DNA from 3 places in the Ochrobactrum sp. SFR4 genome. Region 1 is predicted to be linked to each of the others. Evidence: predicted binding sites of a transcription regulator. Region 1 holds the regulator's gene; each other region holds the start of a gene.

Region 1 (7,655 bases):
CATCAATAAAGAAACCCAGATCCTGTTCAAAGTGATTGAGACAACTGAGCCTGCCGGTGTCAGCGCGGAAAGCCTGCCACAGGGCACACGCGATGCGATTTCCTCACGCATTGGCGACGACCTGCTGGAACAGCTGGTTGGCCGTCTGCAGAGCGAATATCCGGTTAAAATCAATCAGACCCTGATGGATCAGGCTCTGTCCTTCTAACGCCTTCTCTCTTTGAAGGCAGGCGGAGCCTCACTAAAGATTCGAGTACACTATGTCAGATTTCAAAAGCTACATTGCCAAAGCTGTTACAGGCACACCTTTAACTCAGGCGGAGTCCAAAGCAGCGTTTGACATTATGATGTCCGGTTCCGCCACCCCTGCCCAGATCGGCGGTTTTCTGATGGCTCTGCGTATGCGCGGTGAAGCCGTTGCGGAAATTGCAGGTGCTGTAGAATCAATGCGGGCGAAAATGATCCCCGTTGATGCACCTGCCGGTGCAATTGATATTGTCGGCACCGGCGGCGATCAGTCCGGCTCTTATAACGTGTCCAGCTGTGCAGCCATTGTGACTGCGGGCGCAGGTGTGGTCGTTGCCAAACATGGCAACCGCGCTCTGTCCTCCCGCTCCGGTGCGGCAGATACGCTGGCAGAGCTCGGCATTAATATTGAAGCCGATCCGGCAACCATCAGCCGCTGCATTCATGATGCAGGTCTTGGCTTTATGTTCGCGCCGATGCATCATTCTTCAATGCGTCATGTCGGCCCTGCCCGTGTAGAGCTTGGCACCCGCACAATTTTCAACCTGCTCGGCCCGCTCGCCAATCCGGCTGGTGTTAAACATCAGCTTGTCGGCGTTTTCTCCCGCGACTGGGTACTGCCGATTGCCAAAGTGCTGAAAGAGCTCGGTTCCGATCATGTCTGGGTTGTTTATGGTGATGGTCTGGATGAAATGACCACCGCTGGCACCACCAATATTGCAGCACTGCAAAATGGTGAAATCACCGAATTTGAAATCACACCGGAAGAAGCCGGCCTGAAGCGCGTAGCTTTTGACGCTCTCAAGGGCGGCGATGCCCAGCATAATGCGGCAGCCCTGCTGCGCGTACTTGGCGGCGAAGCCGGTGCTTATCGTGACATCGTGCTGCTCAATGCCGGCGCTGCACTCGTCATTGCCGGTAAAGCCAGAGATATTAAAGAAGGTATTGCCCTTGCTGCCCAGTCGATTGACAGCGGCGCGGCAAAAGCCAAACTCGATCAGCTGATTGCTGTATCGAACAGCAAGACAAGTGAATGAAATGACCGATATCCTCAAAAAGATCGAAGCTTATAAGCTTGTTGAAATTGCAGAAGCCAAATCACGTTTGCCATTGGCAGACGTGAAAAAAGCTGCTGCCGATCAGTCACCTGCCCGTGGCTTCCTTAAAGCACTGGAAGCAAAGCAGGCTGCCGGTTCTTTCGGTCTGATTGCGGAAATCAAAAAAGCCAGCCCGTCCAAAGGTCTGATCCGTCCGGATTTTGATCCGCCTGCATTGGCAAAAGCCTATGAAGATGGTGGTGCGGCCTGTCTTTCAGTTCTGACAGATACACCAAGTTTTCAGGGTGCACCGGAATTCCTGCAACAGGCACGCGCGGCCTGTTCCCTTCCTGCCCTGCGCAAGGACTTTCTGTTTGATCCTTATCAGGTCTATGAGGCACGTCATTGGGGTGCAGATTGCATTCTCATTATCATGGCAAGTGTTGATGATGAACTGGCTAAAGAGCTGGAAGACACAGCCTTTTCACTCGGCATGGATGCATTGATCGAAGTGCATGATGAAGCTGAAATGGAACGGGCTCTCAAACTGTCCTCGCGTCTGCTCGGCATCAACAACCGTAATTTACGCACTTTCGAAGTCGATCTCGCAGTATCTGAACGTCTGGCAGCCATGGTGCCGGATGACCGTCTTCTGGTTGGTGAAAGCGGTATCTTCACGCATGATGATTGCCTGCGTTTGCAGAAATCCGGCATCTCCACCTTCCTGATCGGTGAAAGCCTAATGCGCCAGCAGGATGTGGCCAGAGCAACCCGCAAACTCCTGACCGGCAAAGAGTAAGTTATGAGCAAGCTGACACATCTCGATGAAAGCGGCGCTGCGAATATGGTCGATGTCGGTGACAAGACCGACACTGTGCGCATTGCGACCGCATCGGGCTGTGTCACGATGCAAAAGCAGACGCTTGAGCTGATCCTTTCCGGCAATGCCGCCAAAGGCGATGTTATCGGCACCGCCCGTCTTGCCGGTATTATGGCTGCAAAAAAGACCTCTGATCTGATTCCGCTTTGCCATCCATTGATGCTGAGCAAAGTCTCGGTTGATATCGAGCCGGATGAGGCACTGCCTGGCTTGCGGGTTAGTGCGACAGTCAAACTGACCGGCAAAACCGGCGTGGAAATGGAGGCACTCACGGCTGTCTCCGTCGCCTGCCTGACGATTTATGATATGGCAAAAGCTGCCGATAAAGGCATGGTCATAGGCAATATAGCCGTCGACAGCAAAACCGGCGGTAAATCCGGCGACTGGCAGCGTTCTTAGCATATCGCTCTTATTTTTTACGGGGTAGGTTTCATGGCATTATTACCGGTTGATGAGGCTTTGCGGCTTTTGCTGGCGGATAAAATGCCTTCCGGCCATGAGCACGTCGCCCTGCATGAAGCCGGTGATCGTGTTCTCGCCACTTCGATTTTTGCCTCATTCAATCAACCGCCTTTTGATGCCTCGGCCATGGACGGTTATGCCATACGCTTTGCCGATGCCGAGCAGCTGCCCGTTATATTGAAAGTCATCGGCGAATCTGCTGCAGGCAAAGGCTTTGACGGCATGCTCAAATCCGGTGAGGCTGTGCGTATTTTTACCGGTGCGCCAATGCCTGCCGGTGCCGACACGATTGTCATTCAGGAAGACACGCAGCAGGAAGGTAATCTGGTTACACTGTTACGGGATGTGAGCAAAAGCCGTCATATCCGGTTCAGCGGGCTGGATTTTAAAGACGGTGAATGCTTGCTGCAAACCGGTCATCTGCTTGATCCGGCATCGCTCTCTTTAGCGGCAGCGTCCGGCCATGCGCAATTGCAGGTCTATAAACGCCCTAAAACAGCTATTCTTGCTACAGGTAATGAGCTTGTACCTGCAGGCACTGTTCCTGCGGCAGATCAGATCGTCAGCTCCAACAGTTATGGTGTCGCAGAAATTGTACGGCGCAATGGCGGCACGGCAGATGATCTTGGTATTGTGCCGGATGATTTGGCCCTTATCGAGCAATCCATTCGTAATGTCGCTGCTTCGGAGGCCGATATTCTGATTACGCTGGGCGGCGCATCTGTCGGTGATCATGATCTGGTGCATAAGGCACTGACCAATTGCGGCGTTGAACTCGGCTTTTACAAAATCGCCATGCGTCCGGGTAAGCCACTCATGTTCGGCCAGCTGGATCGCGAAGGCAAAGCGCCCCTGCTCGTTCTTGGACTTCCCGGCAATCCGGTCTCCAGCCTCGTCTGCTCCTATGTGTTTCTGGCACCTCTGGTTGCGCGTCTGGCAGGTAAAGCCGCGACCACATATATTGCCGGCGCCAGACTGGCACAGGACATGGCCGCCAATGGTAACCGCCGTGATTACGCCCGTGCAACTCTGACCCGCAACAGCGACGGTGAGTTACTGGCAACGCCTCTGCCGGTGCAGGATTCCTCCATGCTGACCGTCATTACCTGCGCGGATGCTCTGCTGATCCGTGAGCCTTTTGCGGAAGCAGCCAAAGCCGGTGATCGCTGTCAGATCCTGATGATACGCTGAAATTCTTTAAACAATCGGATTAATCACTTTTAAAGCCTTGCAGAACAATACTGGAACATATAGTGTTCGTTCTGGGTTTGTTTTAAAAATTGATTCTCGCTACCGCGCCCCGTGCATGCGGTTATGCGTTTAGTCTGCACGACTTCATTATCTGCCACCATAATTTTAGTAACCGGCAGATAATATAAAGGCTTTGGGAGCGTATAATGCTGACGCGTAAACAACATGAATTATTGCTGTTTATCCATGACCGCCTGAAGGAAAGCGGCATTCCCCCTTCGTTTGACGAGATGAAAGAGGCGCTCAATCTCGCTTCCAAATCCGGTATTCACCGTCTGATTACAGCTCTGGAAGAACGCGGTTTTATCCGCCGTCTGCCAAACAGAGCGCGTGCGCTTGAAGTTGTGCGTTTGCCGGACTCGATTGCGCCGGGTCTCAACAGCCAGAAGAAATTCTCACCAAGTGTCATTGAAGGCGATCTCAGCAAAAAGAATGTCACCGAACTGCCTAAAAAAGCCGCGCCTGCGACAGAATCGGAAGCACCTGCCGGTATCAGTGTTCCGGTGATGGGACGTATTGCAGCCGGTGTACCGATTTCCGCCATTCAATCACAAACCCATATGATTACCCTGCCGCCGGAAATGCTTGGCAGCGGTGAGCATTATGCGCTGGAAGTCAAAGGTGACTCGATGATCGAAGCCGGTATTCTCGATGGCGATACAGTGATTATCCGCCGTGGTGATACCGCCAATGCCGGTGAAATTGTTGTGGCTCTGGTCGATGATGAAGAAGCGACACTGAAACGCTTCCGCCGCAAAGGCGCATCTGTTGCGCTTGAAGCTGCGAACCCTGCTTATGAAACCCGTATTTTTGGTCCTGACCGTGTGCGTGTTCAGGGTAAGCTGGTTGGTCTGGTACGCCGCTACTAATATGCATCGGAGCGAAAACCGGCCAACCGCCGGTTTTCGACTTCAGACGATTGATTACAGATATTTCATTTTTGAATGAAACATGACAGGTCATTTTGACAGTGTTCTGACCAACAGAGCGATACAGATCGCACTCTGTAAATTACATATTTTAGTGCATCTTTGTACCACAACTATGCACTCATAATTGCGGCACTCATTGAACAGGCGTGACAGTCCTATTTCGGATCTTCCAGATTGCGGGCAGCACGGGACCAGAGACGATAGCCATGCCAAGGTCGTTGCGGCTCTCCCACTGCAAACACGACCGAATCCTGTTCCGGCTGGTATGCTGAACCAGCTTGATGTATCCGCATTCCGGAAACAGAGCTTTGCAACATATCTGAAGTATGAATTTGCGCTATGTCTGTATTACTACGACTATCCGGTTTCAGATAAATCTCCGCCACACCTCGTAATGCCAGTTGCTGGCGGGTGATTATAACTGGTTCTTTTCGCGTTACTGCCGGTGTAATGCGACTTTCATTTATGTCAGGGCACGATAGGTTTCCCGCATAAGCGAGAACGATAATGTCACCGATATTACAGGCGATATCTGCAGCAGGCCGGTTTTCGGCATAAGCCAGCACCTGCTCGTTTTGCAGATCAAAACTGCATAACCCATCCTCACAGACAAAACCTCCGGAATGTGCCGCACTGCTCTTATCAGGCGTTTTAATCTCATGAATTCTATAGGCCTTGCGCCAGTTATCAGTTGTGAACGCAGCTGGTCGCTGGCGGTTCACATAGAGAATATTATTCTGACGCACAGCAACCAGTCTGGCATCTTCCGAGATAATAATATCCGGCAAAGTATTCATACTCAGCACGATCCCGCCAGCCATGAAAAAAAACAACGATATCAGCCGCAAATGACTGTTGAGGATCATTGCTGTAAGCAGAGCAGCCGTCCATAACAACACTACAGGCACGGGTAACAGACCGGGTATCAGATCAGGGGAAAGTCCGGCAACAAAATGGGCAATCCATTTGACCAGTTCAATGCCTTTGCCCATTACCTGTAAAGGCAGCCATTCAAGCCCCAATGGCATCATCAATAGTGACAGAACCGCAAAAGGCATGATCAGCACCGAGATCACCGGCAATGCCAGTGCATTTCCCAGCATTCCAAGCGGTGCCATATTGTTAAAGTGAAAGGCTGCAAAAAGCCCGCTGGCGATGCCGGCCAAGAGTGATGTCCCCGCAACTCCGCCCAGCCAAAGCCTGAGCTTGCTCCCCAATCCCGTCTGTCGCGTCACTCGTTCGTTGTTTTGTCTCTTGCGTAATTTCCACCACGCAAAACCTGCAATCAGCGCACCGGTTGCAGAATAGGACATCTGAAAACTCGGCCCCAAGATTTCATGCGGTGTCACAAGAATACTAAACAGCGCTGCAATCGCCAGATTACGCAAGGTCAGAGCTTTGCGATCTAAAATCACGGCACAAAGCATCACGGCCAGCATGATAAAACTACGCTGTGCCGCCACATCAGCACCGGATAAAGCCAGATAGAAACCGGAGGAAAACAGTGAAATCAGTGCGGCGGCTTTCTTCACCGGATAATAGAGCGCTAAAGATGGGAGCAGTCCGGCAATACCTCGCAGGCTTACCATGACTATACCCGCTGCCAGCGCCAGATGCAGGCCGGAAATTGAGAGAATATGCGCCAGCCCTGCAATGCGCAGCGCCTCATTGGTTATCTCGCTGATCCCTGCCCGCTGGCCGGAGATCAGCGCTGCGGCCACCGCCCCTTCTTCACCGGACAGTGCCTGCATAATCCGCCCGCCTATCATCGCCCGCAACTGACCGGTCAATGCCTCAACGGACGCAGTCCAGCTCTTTGACACTGCATCACCGGCAAATTCACCATCAACCAGTTTCGGTACACCGAGATAGAAGCCATTACCGCCAATGCCGCGAAAATATCCATGAAATGCGAAATCATATTGCTCGGAACGCACCGGCCCGCCATGGGGACGCAATCGCACCGCCCCTTTCAGAACAGAACCGGTTTCAGCCTGCGCAGGTAAATCACGTGCAGAGAGCCGCAATCGCTGCGGCGCATAGCGCAGATGCGGTTTTTCCGTTGTCAGCACATCGGCAACAATACGCCAGCGTCCGGCTTTGCCATTGTCTTCAGCCTCCTGTTCGAGCGAGACAATCCGCGCTGTCAAAGTGGTTGACACAGAACTGCCAAGCATTTGCGTTGCATAGCGCTGCGTCTCCCATTTCGCAGCCAGCATACCAGTCATAAAGGCTAATATCAGCACAAGGCTGACACGCCTGATCAGCGTATCACGCAGCAAAAACAACAGCCAGATCAACAAGAATGCCGGTACAAACAGCTCTATCCAGTATGGTTCAGCCCTCAGGGAAAAATAATGAACCGCCCCTGCACCACTCGCAACGGCCAGTAACAGGAAAACCGTTCCGCGTTCATATTCAAACAGCAGAGCATCACAGATATCATCCAGAAAACGCTGCCAATATTCCCGCAGATTTAGCCGGATAATCAGTGCCCGCTTTCGTCCGCTATAAACAGCACCATCATCGGGAATAATCTCCGAATCTGGCACAGGAGCAAAACCAAGCATGGTTTGCTCAACTGTCAGCCTGCGAGAATAAGTGTTGCGGGCAGCACTTGTCTGCGCCCCGTCATCATCATAACGGGACTCAGTCTTGCCTGCCTGATGACTACATTCACCGTCATAACCATTCGCCATGCTGTCTGAATTGCCCCCGCACCTGACAGCTGCACAATTATACGTCCAAAACAGCCTATTTCACGCAGGAATCTTGCATTGAGCGGCGTTAAACACCGGTTCTCTGCTTTGATTTTTGCATCAAGTCTTGCACGTTGTGCTGCCTATG
Region 2 (7,655 bases), on a different contig from region 1:
ACTGTTCGCCTGAATTATCGTGCGAAAAACGGTGAGGACTATGTTCTCAACCTGATCGACACGCCGGGGCATGTTGACTTTGCCTATGAAGTTTCCCGCTCACTGGCGGCCTGTGAAGGTTCGCTGCTGGTGGTAGACGCGTCTCAGGGCGTGGAAGCGCAGACGCTGGCCAATGTTTATCAGGCGATCGACAATAATCATGATCTGGTTGTTGTGCTGAACAAGATTGATCTGCCTGCGGCTGATCCTGAGCGTGTGAAAGAACAGGTTGAAGATGTGATCGGTATCGACGCATCGGATGCCGTGGAAATTTCCGCAAAAAGTGGTCTGGGCATTCCGGCTGTGCTGGAAGCGATTGTTGAGCGCCTGCCGCCGCCAAAAGAAGGCGACCGTGATGCACCGCTCAAAGCCATGCTGGTGGATAGCTGGTATGACACCTATCTCGGTGTAATCGTTCTGGTGCGTATCATCGACGGTGTTTTGAAAAAAGGCCAGACCATCCGCATGATGGGCACAGGCGCCAAATATCCGGTGGAGCGCGTCGGCGTATTCACACCGAAAATGGTGGCTGTTGAAGATCTGGGGCCGGGTGAGCTTGGCTTTATCACTGCCTCGATCAAGGAAGTAGCGGATACCCGCGTCGGTGATACGATCACCGAGGATAAACGTCCGACAGCAACCATGCTACCGGGTTTCAAGCCTGCACAGCCGGTGGTTTTCTGCGGTTTGTTCCCTGTGGATGCGGCTGATTTTGAAGATTTGCGTGCTGCCATGGGCAAGCTGCGTCTTAATGATGCGAGCTTCTCCTTTGAAATGGAAACATCGGCTGCTCTGGGATTTGGTTTCCGTTGCGGTTTCCTCGGGCTGTTGCATCTTGAAATCATTCAGGAACGTCTTTCCCGCGAATTTGATCTTGATCTGATCGCTACCGCACCTTCCGTTGTCTATCGCATGAATATGCTCGATGGTTCGGTGAAGGAACTGCACAATCCGGCAGATATGCCGGATGTGGTGAAAATCACTTCTATTGAAGAGCCGTGGATTAAAGCGACGATTCTGACGCCGGATGATTATCTCGGTTCGATCCTGAAACTCTGTCAGGAGCGTCGTGGTATTCAGGTCGATCTGTCTTATGTCGGCCCGCGTGCGATGGTGACCTATGAACTGCCGCTCAACGAAGTGGTGTTCGATTTCTACGATCGCCTGAAGTCGATTTCCAAAGGTTATGCATCTTTCGATTATAATCTGTCGGAATATAAAGAAGGTGATCTGGTGAAGATGTCGATCCTCGTCAATGACGAGCCGGTTGATGCGCTCTCCATGCTGGTACATCGTTCTGCTGCTGAAAAACGTGGCCGCGTGCTGTGTGAAAAGCTCAAAGACCTGATCCCGCAGCATATGTTCAAAATTCCGATTCAGGCGGCAATTGGCGGACGTATTGTTGCGCGTGAGACGATCTCGGCTCTGCGCAAGGACGTGACGGCGAAATGTTACGGTGGTGACGTTTCGCGTAAGCGCAAACTTCTGGAAAAACAGAAGGAAGGTAAGAAGCGCATGCGTCAGTTCGGTAAGGTGGAAATTCCGCAGGAAGCCTTCATTCAGGCGCTTAAAATGGGTGATGAATAATCACTTCAGAGACTTCGAGCAGACCCGCCTTCCGGCGGGTTTGTTTTAATTAAATATAGGATATTTCGATATGACTGCTAAGCCACGTATTACCATTGAATATTGTATCCAGTGTAACTGGATGCTCCGTGCTGCATGGGCGGCTCAGGAATTGTTGCAGGCATTCGGTGATGAAGTCGGTGAGATCGCGCTTATTCCGGGCGGCGACGGCAATTACATCATTCGTCTGAATGAGCAGGTGGTATGGGATCGTAAAGCTGAAAACGGCTTTCCGGAAACCGATGCGCTGGTTGCCCGTATTCGTGAGACAATGAAGGGCTGATCAGGCTCTGGTCTTTGTATGATATATAAAGACGTAGCAAGCTGATTTTTATTGTAAAATAAAAGCCGGATGCAGTGTGTGTCCGGCTTTCTTATTTATCGGGCAAAGTGTTGCGGCCATAATTTAATACGGAGATTCCGCTGCGGCTGTCCGGTTTTTGTGCGGATATATATGAGCTGCATAGACGCGGATTGCTGGTTTCGTCTTTATTTATTGCGGCGCAGATAGCTTAAATGGTTAATTTTACGGCCTAAAATAAGGCTCTGTTGTGCCTTGAACAGGATTTTAGCCACGTTTTGCAAAGGCCTATAATCCCGTTCTCAGAGATAGATTCCGTCAAATTGTTTCCTATAAAAAGCGCGGTGCCGGAGCACTGCCATTCTGTGGCAAGGATTGTTGCTGCGGCGCTTTTTTCTGTTCGTGATTATCCGGATTATCGCCCAGTTCCAATGCCTCAATCTTTGCACTGCGACGGGTGACTTTGGAGGATGAGATCAGAATATCGTCAATGTCGCGGCTGGCCTGTGAGAAATGGGTTTGTAATTTGCGCACACGCTCATCAAGGCGCGATACATCATCCATCAGCCGCACAACCTCTCCCTGAATGAGATGGGCCTGTTCCCGCATCCGTGCATCTTTGAGTACCGACTGGATGACCTGAATGGAGAGCATCAGCAGGGAAGGTGAGACAATAACCACCCGTGAGCGGTGAGCCCGCTGGATAATGACTTCAAAATTCTCGTGAATTTCCGCAAAGATCGATTCTGACGGTACAAACAGAAAGGCCGTATCCTGTGTCTCACCGCTGATGAAATATTTGGCGGCAATGTCACGGATATGTACCTCCATATTGCGGCGAAAAAGCTGCTCATAATGACGCTTGGCTTCCGGTGTTTCCGAGGCTTTTAATGCATTCCAGCTTTCCAGCGGGAATTTGGCATCGACCACCAGTGAGGCTGTGCCATTAGGCATCCGCACAAGACAATCAGGGCGCATGCCATTGGAGAGTGTAGCCTGAAACTCATAGGCACCCATTGGCAGGCCGTCGGCAATAATTGCTTCCATCCGCGACTGGCCGAAAGCGCCCCGCGTTTGCTTATTGGCTAGGGTGGCCTGCAATTGCACAACCTGACCGGCGAGAGACTGGATATTGTTCTGGGCAGTATCAATCACCGCCAGCCGCTCCTGCAACTTGCTCAGATTTTCATGAGTTGAACGGGTCTGTTCATTGATGCTGCGGCCAAGATGACTGGTCATGCCGTCCAGCCGGTCGCGGATGGATTTGTTGAGTTCTGCCTGCCGCGAGCCGAAAAGCTCTGCCATCGTCTGCATCCGGCCCTGCATTTCTGCCTGACTTTTCAGGATCGACTGCATTTGCATTTCTGCCTCGCGTGCCCGCTCTTCTGACTGGAATTGTGCATGCAGCATGGCTCTGCTGCTGCGGCCGGAGAGCCAGAACAGCAGGAGGAGGATGAGCAGTACAAAACCGCCCGCCGCCAGCAAAAACTGGGCGGGGCTGAGGCCGAGTACACCCGCAAAGGATGCCGGTATTTCTGAAGCAGATAATGTTTCCATAGATAAAGATTACACGATTCGCGGTAAATATAGGAATAAAACGTGAACAAATTTTTGTTCATCTCATGTAATTTATTGACGGCGGAGTGCTGAGAGATTAGATCGAACATCATTCCGATTGTGCCTGCCTGCGCGGGTGTCAGATATTTTCAATCATTTGCAACACCGGATCAATGTGATGACCATTAAGCCGATTATTTTTATTCCTGATCCGGTATTGCGTCAGGTTTCCAAACCCGTTGAGCGTTTCGATGCGGATTTGCGTAAATTTTCTGATGATATGTTTGCCACGATGTATGATGCGCCGGGTATTGGTCTGGCTGCAATTCAGGTGGCTGAACCGATCCGTATGGTGGTGATCGATCTGGCGAAAGAGGGCGATGCCCCTGCGCCGCATGTTTTTATCAATCCGGTGATTGTTGAGCGCTCGGATGAGCCGAGCAGCTATGAAGAGGGTTGCCTCTCGATCCCTGATTATTATGCGGAAGTGGAACGCCCTGCGACTGTGCGCGTGACCTATCAGGATCTGGATGGCAAACCGCGGGAAATCAAAGCTGAAGGCCTGATGGCTACCTGTCTGCAGCATGAGATTGACCATCTGGATGGCGTACTTTTTATCGACCATATTTCCAAGCTCAAGCGGGATATGGTGATCAAGAAATTCAAAAAACTGGCCAAGACCCATGTGCCGGCTTCGGGTAAAAAAATCTGAAATACAGGCTGAATTACGGCCAGGTCAGAGAGTGTAGGTAGGATAGTCTATGTCATTACGTATTGTGTTTATGGGCACGCCGGAATTTTCTGTTCCGGTGATGACAGCGCTGATCGGACAGGGCTATGAAATTGTGGCTGTTTACAGCCAGCCGCCGCGTCCGGCTGGTCGGCGTGGACTGGAACTGACAAAATCGCCGGTGCATGAAAAGGCCGAAGAATTCGGTATTCCTGTTTTCACGCCGAAAAGCCTGAAAGGCGAAGAAGAACAGCAGATTTTCCGTGATCTCAATGCGGATGTTGCGGTTGTTGTGGCCTATGGCATGTTGCTGCCAAAGGCCATTCTCGAAGCACCTGTACTTGGTTGCTATAATGGTCATGCGTCTCTGTTACCGCGCTGGCGTGGTGCGGCGCCAATTCAGCGTGCGATTATGGCTGGTGATGCCGAGACCGGTATGATGATTATGAAAATGGATGAGGGGCTGGATACCGGCCCTGTCGCCATGGTTGAGAAAATCACCATTACCCCGAATATGACTTGCGGCGAGTTGCATGATCGTCTGAGTATTACGGGTGCCGATCTGATGGTACGTGCTATGGCTGCACTGGAGCGTGACAGTCTGAAGCTCAACCCGCAGTCAGAAGATGGCGTGACCTATGCCTCCAAGATTGAAAAATCTGAGGCGCGTATCGACTGGTCGCAACCTGCACAGGCCGTACATAACTGTATCCGTGGTTTGAGCCCGTTTCCGGGTGCCTGGTGCGAGATGGAAATCAATGGTCAACTCGAGCGCATCAAAGTACTGCGCTCGGTGATCGCTGATGGTGCAGGCAAAGCCGGTGAAGTGCTGGACGGCCAGCTGGTAATTGCCTGTGGTGAGGGTGCGGTTGCGCTGACGCTGGTGCAGAAAGCCGGTGGCAAGGCTGTCAACGCTGCAGAATTCTGCAATGGCGTTAAACTGAGCCGCGGTACGATTTTGCCATGAGCCATTCTCCCGTCAAACAGCTAGATATTCGCCCTGTCAGCGAGCTGGATCGCTCAAAGATTGACGACGTGATTGCCGCTGCTTTTGACGGGACTGATGAAGTTGCATTGGTACGCAAGCTGGTTTCAGACGAGGATATTGTACTGGAACTGGTCGCCGAAGCGGAAGGCACAATCATCGGGCATATTCTGTTTTCCCGTTTATGGATTGAGCAAGATCACGATCGTCTTGCCGCTGTGGCATTGGCACCGCTGGCGGTACTACCTGCGCATCAACGGGCAGGAATTGGCCATGCGCTGATCGAAGAGGCACATCGCTTGCTGGTGCAGCAGGGCGAGAGGCTGAGTATTGTTTTGGGCGAGCCTGCATATTATGGCCGCTTTGGCTATGATGTTGCGGATGCTGCGCAGCTTGAAAGTCTTTATCCTGCACAATATTTGCAATTGAAATATCTCACAGAGAGCAAGCCTTGTACGACCATACAGGGCAAATTGATTTATGCTTCTGCATTCGGAGAGAGTTGAGTGCCGCGTTATCGCCTGACAGTTGAATATGATGGTTCATCCTATGCCGGATGGCAGCGGCAGGATAATGCGCCGAGTGTGCAAGGCGCTATCGAGTCCGCTATTTTCAAGTTTTGTGGCGACAGCAATTCTCTCGGTGCGGCAGGGCGCACCGATGCCGGTGTCCATGCTTTTCAGCAGACCGCACATGTCGATCTGACAAAAGACTGGGCGGCCTCCAAAGTCCGTGATGCGGTTAATGCTTATCTGGCGCTGGCTAAAGACGGTGTCTTCCTGCTGAATGTTGAAAAAGTGCCGGATCGTTTTGATGCGCGCTTCAGCGCGTTGGGACGGCATTATATTTACCGTATTATCAACCGTCGCACACCTTTGGCGCTGGAAGCCAGCCGAGCCTGGTGGGTGGCGAAAAAGCTCGATACGGATGCCATGCAGGAAGCCGCACAATTGCTTGTCGGTTTGCATGATTTTACGACATTCCGCTCAACACAATGCCAGTCCAAAAGCCCTGTTAAAACGCTTGATCTTCTGGATGTTCAGCGCCATGGCGAGTTGATTGAGGTGCGGGCATCTGCACGGTCTTTTCTGCATAATCAGGTGCGGTCTCTGGTTGGCAGTATTTCTGAAGTGGGGACAGGCCGCTGGACCAATGACGATCTGGTGGCGGCACTGGAAGCGCGTGACCGCAAAGCCTGCGGTGTCGTGGCACCTGCCCACGGCCTCTATATGATTGGTGCGGATTATCCGCTGATTTTATAGAGCAGGTATAAAACCTGCCAGATTTTGCAGTATGATTGTCAGCATAATACTGCCCAGCACCACAGAAATGAAAAATGGTGCGGCGAAACTATGTGGTCTTTGCAATGCTGCGCGGGTGAGCCTGTAGCTCAGCACCAATGTCGCCAGAAACAGCCCGAAACCGATACCTGCGAAGACCGGAGACAAATCCGGCAGCAGCAGGTTGAGGAATGAGAGCGGGGCATAAATCCAGGCAAATAACGCGGTTGTCCAGTTTGTAGCGACCACATAGGTGGAAAAACGACGCTCAAGGCCAAGGCTGCGGCTGAGAAAGCCGATGATGAGCAGCGGCAACAACCAGACAATCATGTCAATGGCGCCGAGCTTGACCGTATTGATAAGGCGCAATGCTGTAGCGTCGCCGCTTTCTGTTCCTTCGGTAAGACGGGCAGCGATTTCAACCCAGCCGATCAGCATTGGCGGCAGAGAAATCAGGATTGCATAAAAAGACCGCCAGAAACCGTCTGCATCCGTATTCAGATCATTCAATGCTTCCGGATGGCCGGTCATGGTGCGCCAGACTGCGGAGAAATAATACTGAATCTCTTCAAAACTGGGCATGGGCAACCTGTATAAGTGACGACGAAAGAGGTGCCTGTGTTTTCAGGACAGGCACCCGAAGTAAAATGACTCAGGCGAAAAAACCCTCAAGGAATTTTTCGTAAATTGCGGTGAGATTTTCAAGGTCTTGCAGTGATGTCCGCTCATTGGCCATATGCATGGTCTGGCCGACAAGACCAAATTCCACCACAGGACAATAATCCTTGATGAAGCGGGCATCGGATGTGCCGCCGGATGTGGAAAGCGTAGCCTGTTTTCCGGTTACCGCTTTGATCGCACCGTTAAGAGAGTCAATCAGCTTGTCATTGCGGGTCAGAAATACATGGCTCGGGCGTTCACTCCACTGTAACTCATAGTGCAGCGGTACGGATTTATCCTGCCGGAACGGATTGTCCTGTGCCGCATCGCTCAGGCGACGTGTAACTTCTTCTTGCAGAGTATCGGCTGTCCATGTGTCATTGAAGCGGATATTGAACGAGGCGACCGCTTTTGCCGGAATAACATTGGTTGCCGGATTGCCGACATCAATCGAGGTGATTTCCAGATTTGTGGCCT
Region 3 (7,655 bases), on a different contig from region 1:
ATATAGAAAACGTCTCCGCCTTCTGTGAGGCTGTATTCAATACCGGTTTCGCGCGCTGCCACGAGCTGTGGCTTTGCCTGCGGATCATTGGCCGGTATCAGCCAGACTTCAGAGGTTTCATGATCCTGAATATTGATGAAAACAAAATCATTCAGTGAGCTGCCGGAAACATTCATGAAAAAACCGGCGTCTTTTTCTTCATAGATCAGCGTATCCTGACCCTGTTGCGTGCCGGTAAGGTGATAGAATAATTTGGCAGGGCGATGATTATCATCCATCTGCACATAGAAAACACCCTGACTTGCTGCATCCCATACAGTTCCGCCTGCCGTTGATGTCAGCAGATCCGCATTGTCTTCCAGCGTGGAGAGATCGCGGATCTTGATGTCATAAAATTCGGAGCCTTTAGTGTCCGCGGACCATGCCAATGCTTTATGGTCAGGCGAATAGTCCAGTCCGCCAAGGCTGAAATAAGCAAGGGATGCGGCTTCCTTGTCGCCGTCAATCAGAATGGTTTTGTCGCCGCCATTCCGCGGGATTCTGAAATATTGCGGATGCTGACCGCCGGTGACATAGGAGATACCATACGCATAGGCACCGTCTTTGACCGGCACACTGGAATCATCTTCCTTGATGCGCCCCTTCATTTCCGAGAACAGTTGTTTCTGCAGATCTTGCGTATCTGCCATTAAAGCTGACTGATAGGTGTTTTCAGCTTCAAGATGTGAACGGATTTGTGTATCCAGCAGAGAAGGATCACGCAGAACATCCTGCCAGTTGGCAGCGCGCAGCCAATGATATTCATCTTGGCGGACAATACCGTGGCGCGTGTCGCTGAACGCCTTCTTCTCAGTTGCTGGGGCGTTGTGCTTAGGGAATGAATGCTGGTTCATACTGTTTCCGGTATTGTTGCCAAAATAAGATGCAAAACCTGAGGCTGTCAGGCTTCAGTAAAATATAATGCTGTGCCATTCATGCAAAATCGCAGTCCGGTTGGTGCAGGGCCGTCAGGAAATACATGGCCGAGATGTGCATCACAATCGGCGCAGCGTATTTCTGTACGGTTCATACCATAGGAATGATCCTCAAAGGCATTGACAGCTTCCGGCTCAGCCGGACGGACGAAGCTCGGCCAGCCTGTTCCTGAATTGAATTTATCTTCTGAATTATAGAGCAGACGGTCACAGCAGATACAGTGATAAGTGCCGTGGAGTTTGAGGTCAAAATCAGGACTGGAAAATGCACGTTCTGTGCCGTGCTGGCGCGTGATTTTATATTGCTCCGGTGTGAGCTGTTCACGCCATTCGGCATCTGTTTTCTGAACTTTAAGCGGGCGTTGGGGCATGTTTTTCTCAGACATGGTGGTTCTCCGGCGGTTCAGTGTACATTCGGAAAGTATAATGCGTTGTTGCACCGAATGTGCGTTATTCAAAGAGGCAGGTCAGAAGAGCAGGTCTGATCTGGTTTACTCAGGCCTGTCCGTGTTCAGAATAGTCATTTTTCCAATATATGGGGATATTAACCGCTTTTTAAAAGGTGAATATACAACTGTGTATTTTCAAAGGCATAATATGAAACTGCACAGGCGTTTGACCTGTTTGTGCAGCGGATAATCTTACAAAAGCAGATTTTTTTGAAAAAATCGTTGTATAAAATATCTGTTGTCATGAATTGCCAGAAAAATGACTTAATATAGAAATACAGGTTTTTTTGATAGAATAGCAAATATCCGCAAAATTGCTTCATATCGTAGTGTTTGCTGAGTTTTACTGTAGTTTGTTTCGAGAGGCGAAATTTCACGTTTGAGGTGAATTTGTTTGCTGGAGATAGTTTCAGAGGCATGTTTTTACATTGTACTACGTGTATAGCAGGCTCAGATTGATTATCTTCAGGCGAGAAGAGAAATAGTTTTCTGTTTTCGACAGGTTTGCAGATATTAATTCTCGTGATTTTGAGTGTTGAAATTTAATTATTTAGTCAAAAATTGCAGCATCACTTAACAAAATTGTGAAATAAATTGACATTTTACAAATTTTACAGATATGAGAAGATGATTGCGGGTGGCAAGCTAAGGTTAAACTGGTTGATTGGTGAATGGATAGAATTCTCATGTATTTTCAGAGAGTTTCCAGTCAGCAATATTTATAGGTAAAGGAAGTATAATGGAACATCCAGAGACTGTGGTTTCTGCTGACGAACTGCTGCTCAGTCTTACAGCTGATGTTGTTGCCGCTTATGTCAGCAATAACTCTATACGTGCCGGTGAAGTGCCTGCATTGATCGCTGATGTTCATGCAGCATTTGCCCGTTCAGGTGTTCGTGAAGAAGTGGTTGCCGTGGTTGAAAAGCCTAAACCGGCAATCAGCCCTAAGAAATCAGTTCACGACGATTATATTATCTGCCTTGAAGACGGTAAGAAGTTTAAATCGCTGAAGCGTCACCTGATGACCCATTATAATCTGACACCGGAACAATATCGTGAGAAATGGGATCTGGATCCTAACTATCCGATGGTTGCGCCGAACTATGCTGCAGCCCGTTCGCAGCTTGCCAAGAAAATGGGACTTGGTCGTAAGCGTAAAGCTGCCTGATCCGGCCTGCATCTCTGCAAAGAGATCAAGAAATAAACAACGGCACGAAAGTGCCGTTGTTTTTTTATGAGAACTTGTCCGTTATTATTAAAGCAGTTGCAGCAGGCGGGTTTGAGCTTGTTTTAGAGCAATGTGACGGTTGAGATCGTAACTCCAATGCTTGTTGAGACCTTTTAGCCGCTCTCTTTTGATGAGCCGCGATAGTTTTGCTGCAATATTTGCTCTTTTTTCGGCTGGAGCATTTAAGGCTTGCTGCAAGTCGATGCCGCAGCTCATTTGCAGAGCAAATGATTGTGCTGCCTGAAGTGCATCTTCTTTACGATTTTCCAGAAATAATTGTTTTTCCTGTTGCAGTGTGGCTGACATTGTTAATCCCCGTTTTTATGACGGGAATTATGATGTTTTACTGCCGGTGGGGGATAAGCAGATATGATTAAAATTAAAATGTAGTATTTGTTGTTTGAGTATTATTTCTATAATTAAAATTTATTGTTTAATAAAACATTTGTATTTAATGGCTTATCTTTGTTTATATGTTCTTTTTTAATATTTGTTGTTTGAATTGAATTATATATTTATATTTTAAATCTCAGTTTTATCTTCGTATAAGGTTTTTATATTATTGATATGTCGTCTGCGGAGGGCATATGTTGAACAATTTTTCAGATTTTTTATCCGCTCACACGGATTCACTTGGTGTCTTGCATAATTTGCCGGAACTATCGCGCTTGCATTATTTATCCGGCGGACAGGAAGCGCATTGCAGACAGAATAGTATTAGTAACAAACGCATGACAGAGAATGCGTTGTATCTGGCTGACCTTATGCAAAGAAACAGCAGTGTTAAAGGCCAGCTGACAAGCAGGGAGCGGCAAGTGCGCGCCTGGAATTTGTGCGGAGCATTAATGACGCTGTTGTCCGTGTTTTTTCAGGTGTCCCTGCAAGATTTGCGTAGCCCGCAACGGGGCACTTGTCATGTCGCCAGAATCCGGCAATTCGGCATGTATATCGCACATACGATGTTCGGCCTTTCTATGTCTGAAGTGGCCTATGCATTTTGCCGTGAAAGAACCACGGTTAAACATGCCTGCCATTTGATTGAGGACATGCGGGAAAATGAGAAATTTGATCGCAATGTCAGTTCGTTTGAATATCTCATTCGGGCGCTTTATCCGTGCGGGAGTGCAGGCGAATGAGCAAAACCATCACTGCATTATCCCCGACAGATCAATATTCTGCTTTGCGGTTACTCAGATTTTTGCTGCGGTCACCGGCAAGGCTGGAAGGAGAGGAAGGGTGCCGGTTATTGAGCGGTGAGGAGGGCGGTACAATTGCTTGTGACGAACCGGTGTTGCAGCAATTGCTGAAAGGCGGGTTGGTAAAAGCAACACGAGATAAAATCACCCTGGAACTTACAGGACGGGATCTGCTGAAGAAGCTGAAGAAAGCCGTTGAAGCGAAACAGTCTCAGGAACCTGTTGTACAGACGGCAGGTGAAAACATCCGGTCTCGTTCCGTCAATAATGCCGAGTCCCCGTTGGCTATGCTTTACCGGAAGAATAAGCAGACAGGCCGGCGTTTTCTGAGTGATGACGAATTTCATGCCGGAGAGCGGTTGAGAGCCGATTTTACGCGCGGAAATATGATGCCACGGATTTCTGCCAATTGGGATGCGAGTGTCGCCGGACGTGTCAGGGGAGAACGGGGAGGCGCAGCCGAATTGAGTGATAACGCACTGGATTGCCGGGATCGGGTGAATAAGGCGCTCATTGCCGTAGGGCCGGAATTATCCGGTATATTGCTGGATATATGTTGTTTTCTCAAAGGGTTGGAATTGGTGGAACGTGAGCGTTCATGGCCGGCGCGTTCAGGAAAAATGATGCTGAAAACAGCACTCAGCATTTTGCACCGCCATTATAATGCAGGGCGACTGCCGGAAGGGGGAGCTTTACCAGTAACCTATCACTGGGGAACACCGGATTACCGGCCTTCACTTTAGTTATTTGTTGCAAGTTCAAAACAGAACATGCGCATCGATGAAACCGGTGCGCATGTTTTAGCATAATGCATGACGGGAAATATCAGGCGGCGTTTTGCAGGGCGCTTTGTGCGTCATTGCGCACACGCTGCACCATGGAGCGCAAGCCGTTGGAACGCTGTGGTGTCAGATGTTCATCAAGGCCCAGGCTTTTAAGCACATTTTCTGCATCAATTTTCAGAATGGAAGATGCAGTTTCGCCGGAATAAAGGGCAAGCAGGATCGCAACCAGACCGCGGACAATATGCGCATCGGAATCGCCTAAGAATTCCATAACCGGATCGGTACCCTGACCTTTTCTGGTCAGCAGCCAGACCTGACTGACACAGCCCGGAACTTTATGATCCGCATCGCGGGCTTCTTCCGGATAGGGCTGTAAATCGCGTCCCAGTTCAATCACATAGCGATAGCGGTCTTCCCAGTCGTCAAGAAACTCAAAGTCCGACGCAATCGTGCTGATCTTTGAATTTGTCATAGGTCTCTCCGCATTAACTGAAGCATGCCGCGCAAAAACGAAAATTCGTTCCGCTCAAGGCATGCAGATAAATATACACTTGGCGCGGCTTATAGACCATTTTTATGGCAATTGGAAAGTTCCGGTTCTGACGATCGCAATAACCAGAGCGCCGGTCACCCCATTGGGCGCACAAAACTCGCTCTAACACTTTAAATTATGTTCTATCCGGGACGCTGCGCAGGAACAGGAATTTTGAACGCAGGTGCCTGCTCTGTTACTGGCGGAACGGGTGGTTGGTTGTTTTGCGGAGCGCTACCGGATAAAACCTCTTTCGCGCGGATTAATGCCTGTTCACCACTTTGCTGAACCGCTGCTTTTCCGGCAATACAAAGAGCGGGATTACGCTCACAAAATGTGCTGATTTCTTGCAGGGTTTTACCGGCCTGCAGCCATTGCTCCACGAGATCGGGACTGGCAGAGGACGGAGCCTGTTGCTGGTGCTCTGAAGACGGATGGTTTTGTTGCGTTTGTGCCTGTGGCGCTCGTGGTGGCTGTATGTCTGTTGACTTGCCTGTCAGTCCGGGCATCAGCAGAAAAACGCCCCCCAACCAGAAAATGCATTTAAGCAGAAATCTCATGATCTTTATTCCTGCCTGTTTGCACGGTCCTGTCGGGTTGCTGAGCGTGATAAATATATAAGTTTAAATTATTCATATAATTATCAGTTGTTTAGTCTGTTTCATCTCAAGGTTTTCAGGCAAGCGAGAAACAATGGTTAAAGCATGAGACATATTTCTGAAGATTCTGATAAAATGTTTTTAAGATTGTCTTGCCATGCGGAGGAGCCGGAAATATTCCGTTTACCATAGGGGCAAAAGCTGCTCCTTTTTCGCGGAAAAAAGGCTTTCACGGGCATCACGCTCCGCCGTTTTATCTATTCCTTAAAGTCTGGGCGTCCATTCTGTCACTGTTCGGTGACTGTTTTTTCACTCCGGTGAAATGAGACAGTTGAAGTGAGATTGTGTCAGAGTGAGTATGCTGCGTGTACGGCATTTATGCGAAAACAATGAAAATGATTAAAGGCGGTATGCATAATACCGTTGCGGATCATCACCTGTTGACGCAGGAAAATGCGGAATTCCATGCTTCTGTTACCGCTGTTCAATCCCGTAAGTCCGACCATTTTTCAGCATTTGATTTGCGCTGCGCATTGCTGTTGTTTCCGCTTTTTCTGGCAATGGCTTTTTACAGTATTTTCCCGACCGCTTCGCTCAACGCATTGTTGTTTACCGCTCTGTCTTTTACCGGCATATCCGTTCTTTTGCTGGCAGCGCAGGCATTTGGTATCCGCAACAGCCTGACGGGTCTTGTTGCTTTGTCATTCTATAGCGCAGTACTGGCTTTTACCGCTCTGTTTGCAGGTGCGGAGAATGGTCTGGTCTGGGCGATGGTTCTGGCATTGCCGCTTGAGATCTGGCTGGTAACGCGCCATCGTGCAGCGGCTGTTGCCGGTGGTTTGATCACTGTTGTCCTGATGGCAACATCCCTGACTAAAGGTATCAACACACAGCTGATGCTGCCGGCTGGTGTCTCAACGACTTTCCTGTTCATCTATGTCGGCGCAATTTTGCTGCGGGTGATGCGTTTGGCGCTGCCAGTTGCAGCAGTCCGGCAGAATACAGCATCTGCTCATAATGCGGACAGCGATCTGGAAACAGCGCTGGATGCTCTGGTTATCCGTCTTGATCAGGACGGTCATATCCGTACTTTGTCGGATCGTTGTATTGAGCAATTTGGTGTTGATCGTGCAGTCCTGACCGGCACATTGCTTCTTGACCGTGTGCATGTGGCTGACCGCGTTCAATATCTTGCATTTCTGAATGGCCTGAAGCATGGCAATTCACCGATGAAACTCGGTGGCAAAACAGAGATTCGTCTGCGTTGCGTGGAACCTGCTCAAGGCAATAAAAACGAACAGCCTAAAATCTATTTCAATATATTTGAAATGGAAGGTCAGGCAAAAAGCACGGCTCAGAATGAGCAGGATGCCGGTTTCCTGATTGTTGCGCGCAATCTTGCACAGGCACAGGATACGCAGCAGCATATCGTTCAGCAGAATACGACCATTGAGAATCTGGAAACCTCACGCGGACGTTTGCTCGGTGCCGTCAGTCATGAGTTGCGCACGCCGCTGAATTCGATCATCGGTTTCTCTGATCTGCTGTTGCATGATGTGGCCGGACCTTTGCAGAGCGACAAGCAGCGCGAATATATTGACCTGATCCGCAAGTCCGGCAATCATCTGCTGGAAGTTGTCAACGGTATTCTGGAAACTTCACGCCTTGAGGCCGGCCAGTATCCGGTTCAGCATGAACGCTTTTCTGTGCAGGACAGCGTAACAATGTGCAGTTCCATGCTTATGCCGATGGCCGAGAAAAAGGGCGTTATTCTCTGTGACCGCATTCATCCGGATGTGACGGATATGATTGCTGATCGCCGTGCAATTCGTCAGATTTTGATTAATCTGGTGTCCAACGCCATTAAATTCACGGATCGCGGCGGTTGCGTA

Evidence for each region. Region 1 encodes LexA, which represses DNA repair genes until DNA is damaged. Its sites were predicted from a motif close to TGTTCNNNNTGTGTTCNG; they were not measured.
Region 2: HBA93_RS06930 (DNA recombination protein RmuC) is a predicted target of LexA. The motif match lies at 3,555-3,572, and genes of this name have one in related genera.
Region 3: HBA93_RS02590 (cytoplasmic protein) is a predicted target of LexA. The motif match lies at 3,115-3,132, and genes of this name have one in related genera.

Annotation. Positions count from the first base shown of each region.
Region 1 is NZ_JAAPBB010000003.1:94,963-102,617, reverse strand. It holds gene HBA93_RS04600 (SurA N-terminal domain-containing protein) at 1-208, shown strand, start outside; gene trpD (anthranilate phosphoribosyltransferase) at 261-1,283, shown strand; gene trpC (indole-3-glycerol phosphate synthase TrpC) at 1,285-2,082, shown strand; gene moaC (cyclic pyranopterin monophosphate synthase MoaC) at 2,086-2,562, shown strand; gene HBA93_RS04580 (molybdopterin molybdotransferase MoeA) at 2,596-3,816, shown strand; gene lexA (transcriptional repressor LexA) at 4,023-4,745, shown strand; gene HBA93_RS04570 (ComEC/Rec2 family competence protein) at 4,964-7,507, opposite strand.
Region 2 is NZ_JAAPBB010000004.1:211,077-218,731, reverse strand. It holds gene lepA (translation elongation factor 4) at 1-1,626, shown strand, start outside; gene HBA93_RS06935 (Rdx family protein) at 1,697-1,948, shown strand; gene HBA93_RS06930 (DNA recombination protein RmuC) at 2,297-3,523, opposite strand; gene def (peptide deformylase) at 3,702-4,235, shown strand; gene fmt (methionyl-tRNA formyltransferase) at 4,285-5,220, shown strand; gene HBA93_RS06915 (GNAT family N-acetyltransferase) at 5,217-5,744, shown strand; gene truA (tRNA pseudouridine(38-40) synthase TruA) at 5,745-6,500, shown strand; gene HBA93_RS06905 (hypothetical protein) at 6,495-7,100, opposite strand; gene dapE (succinyl-diaminopimelate desuccinylase) at 7,171-7,655, opposite strand, start outside.
Region 3 is NZ_JAAPBB010000002.1:74,655-82,309, forward strand. It holds gene HBA93_RS02575 (S9 family peptidase) at 1-893, opposite strand, end outside; gene msrB (peptide-methionine (R)-S-oxide reductase MsrB) at 941-1,360, opposite strand; gene HBA93_RS02585 (Ros/MucR family transcriptional regulator) at 2,163-2,591, shown strand; gene HBA93_RS02590 (cytoplasmic protein) at 2,679-2,957, opposite strand; gene HBA93_RS02595 (helix-turn-helix domain-containing protein) at 3,497-3,787, shown strand; gene HBA93_RS02600 (DUF6456 domain-containing protein) at 3,784-4,590, shown strand; gene HBA93_RS02605 (SufE family protein) at 4,673-5,104, opposite strand; gene HBA93_RS02610 (DUF5330 domain-containing protein) at 5,308-5,724, opposite strand; gene HBA93_RS02615 (sensor histidine kinase) at 6,153-7,655, shown strand, end outside.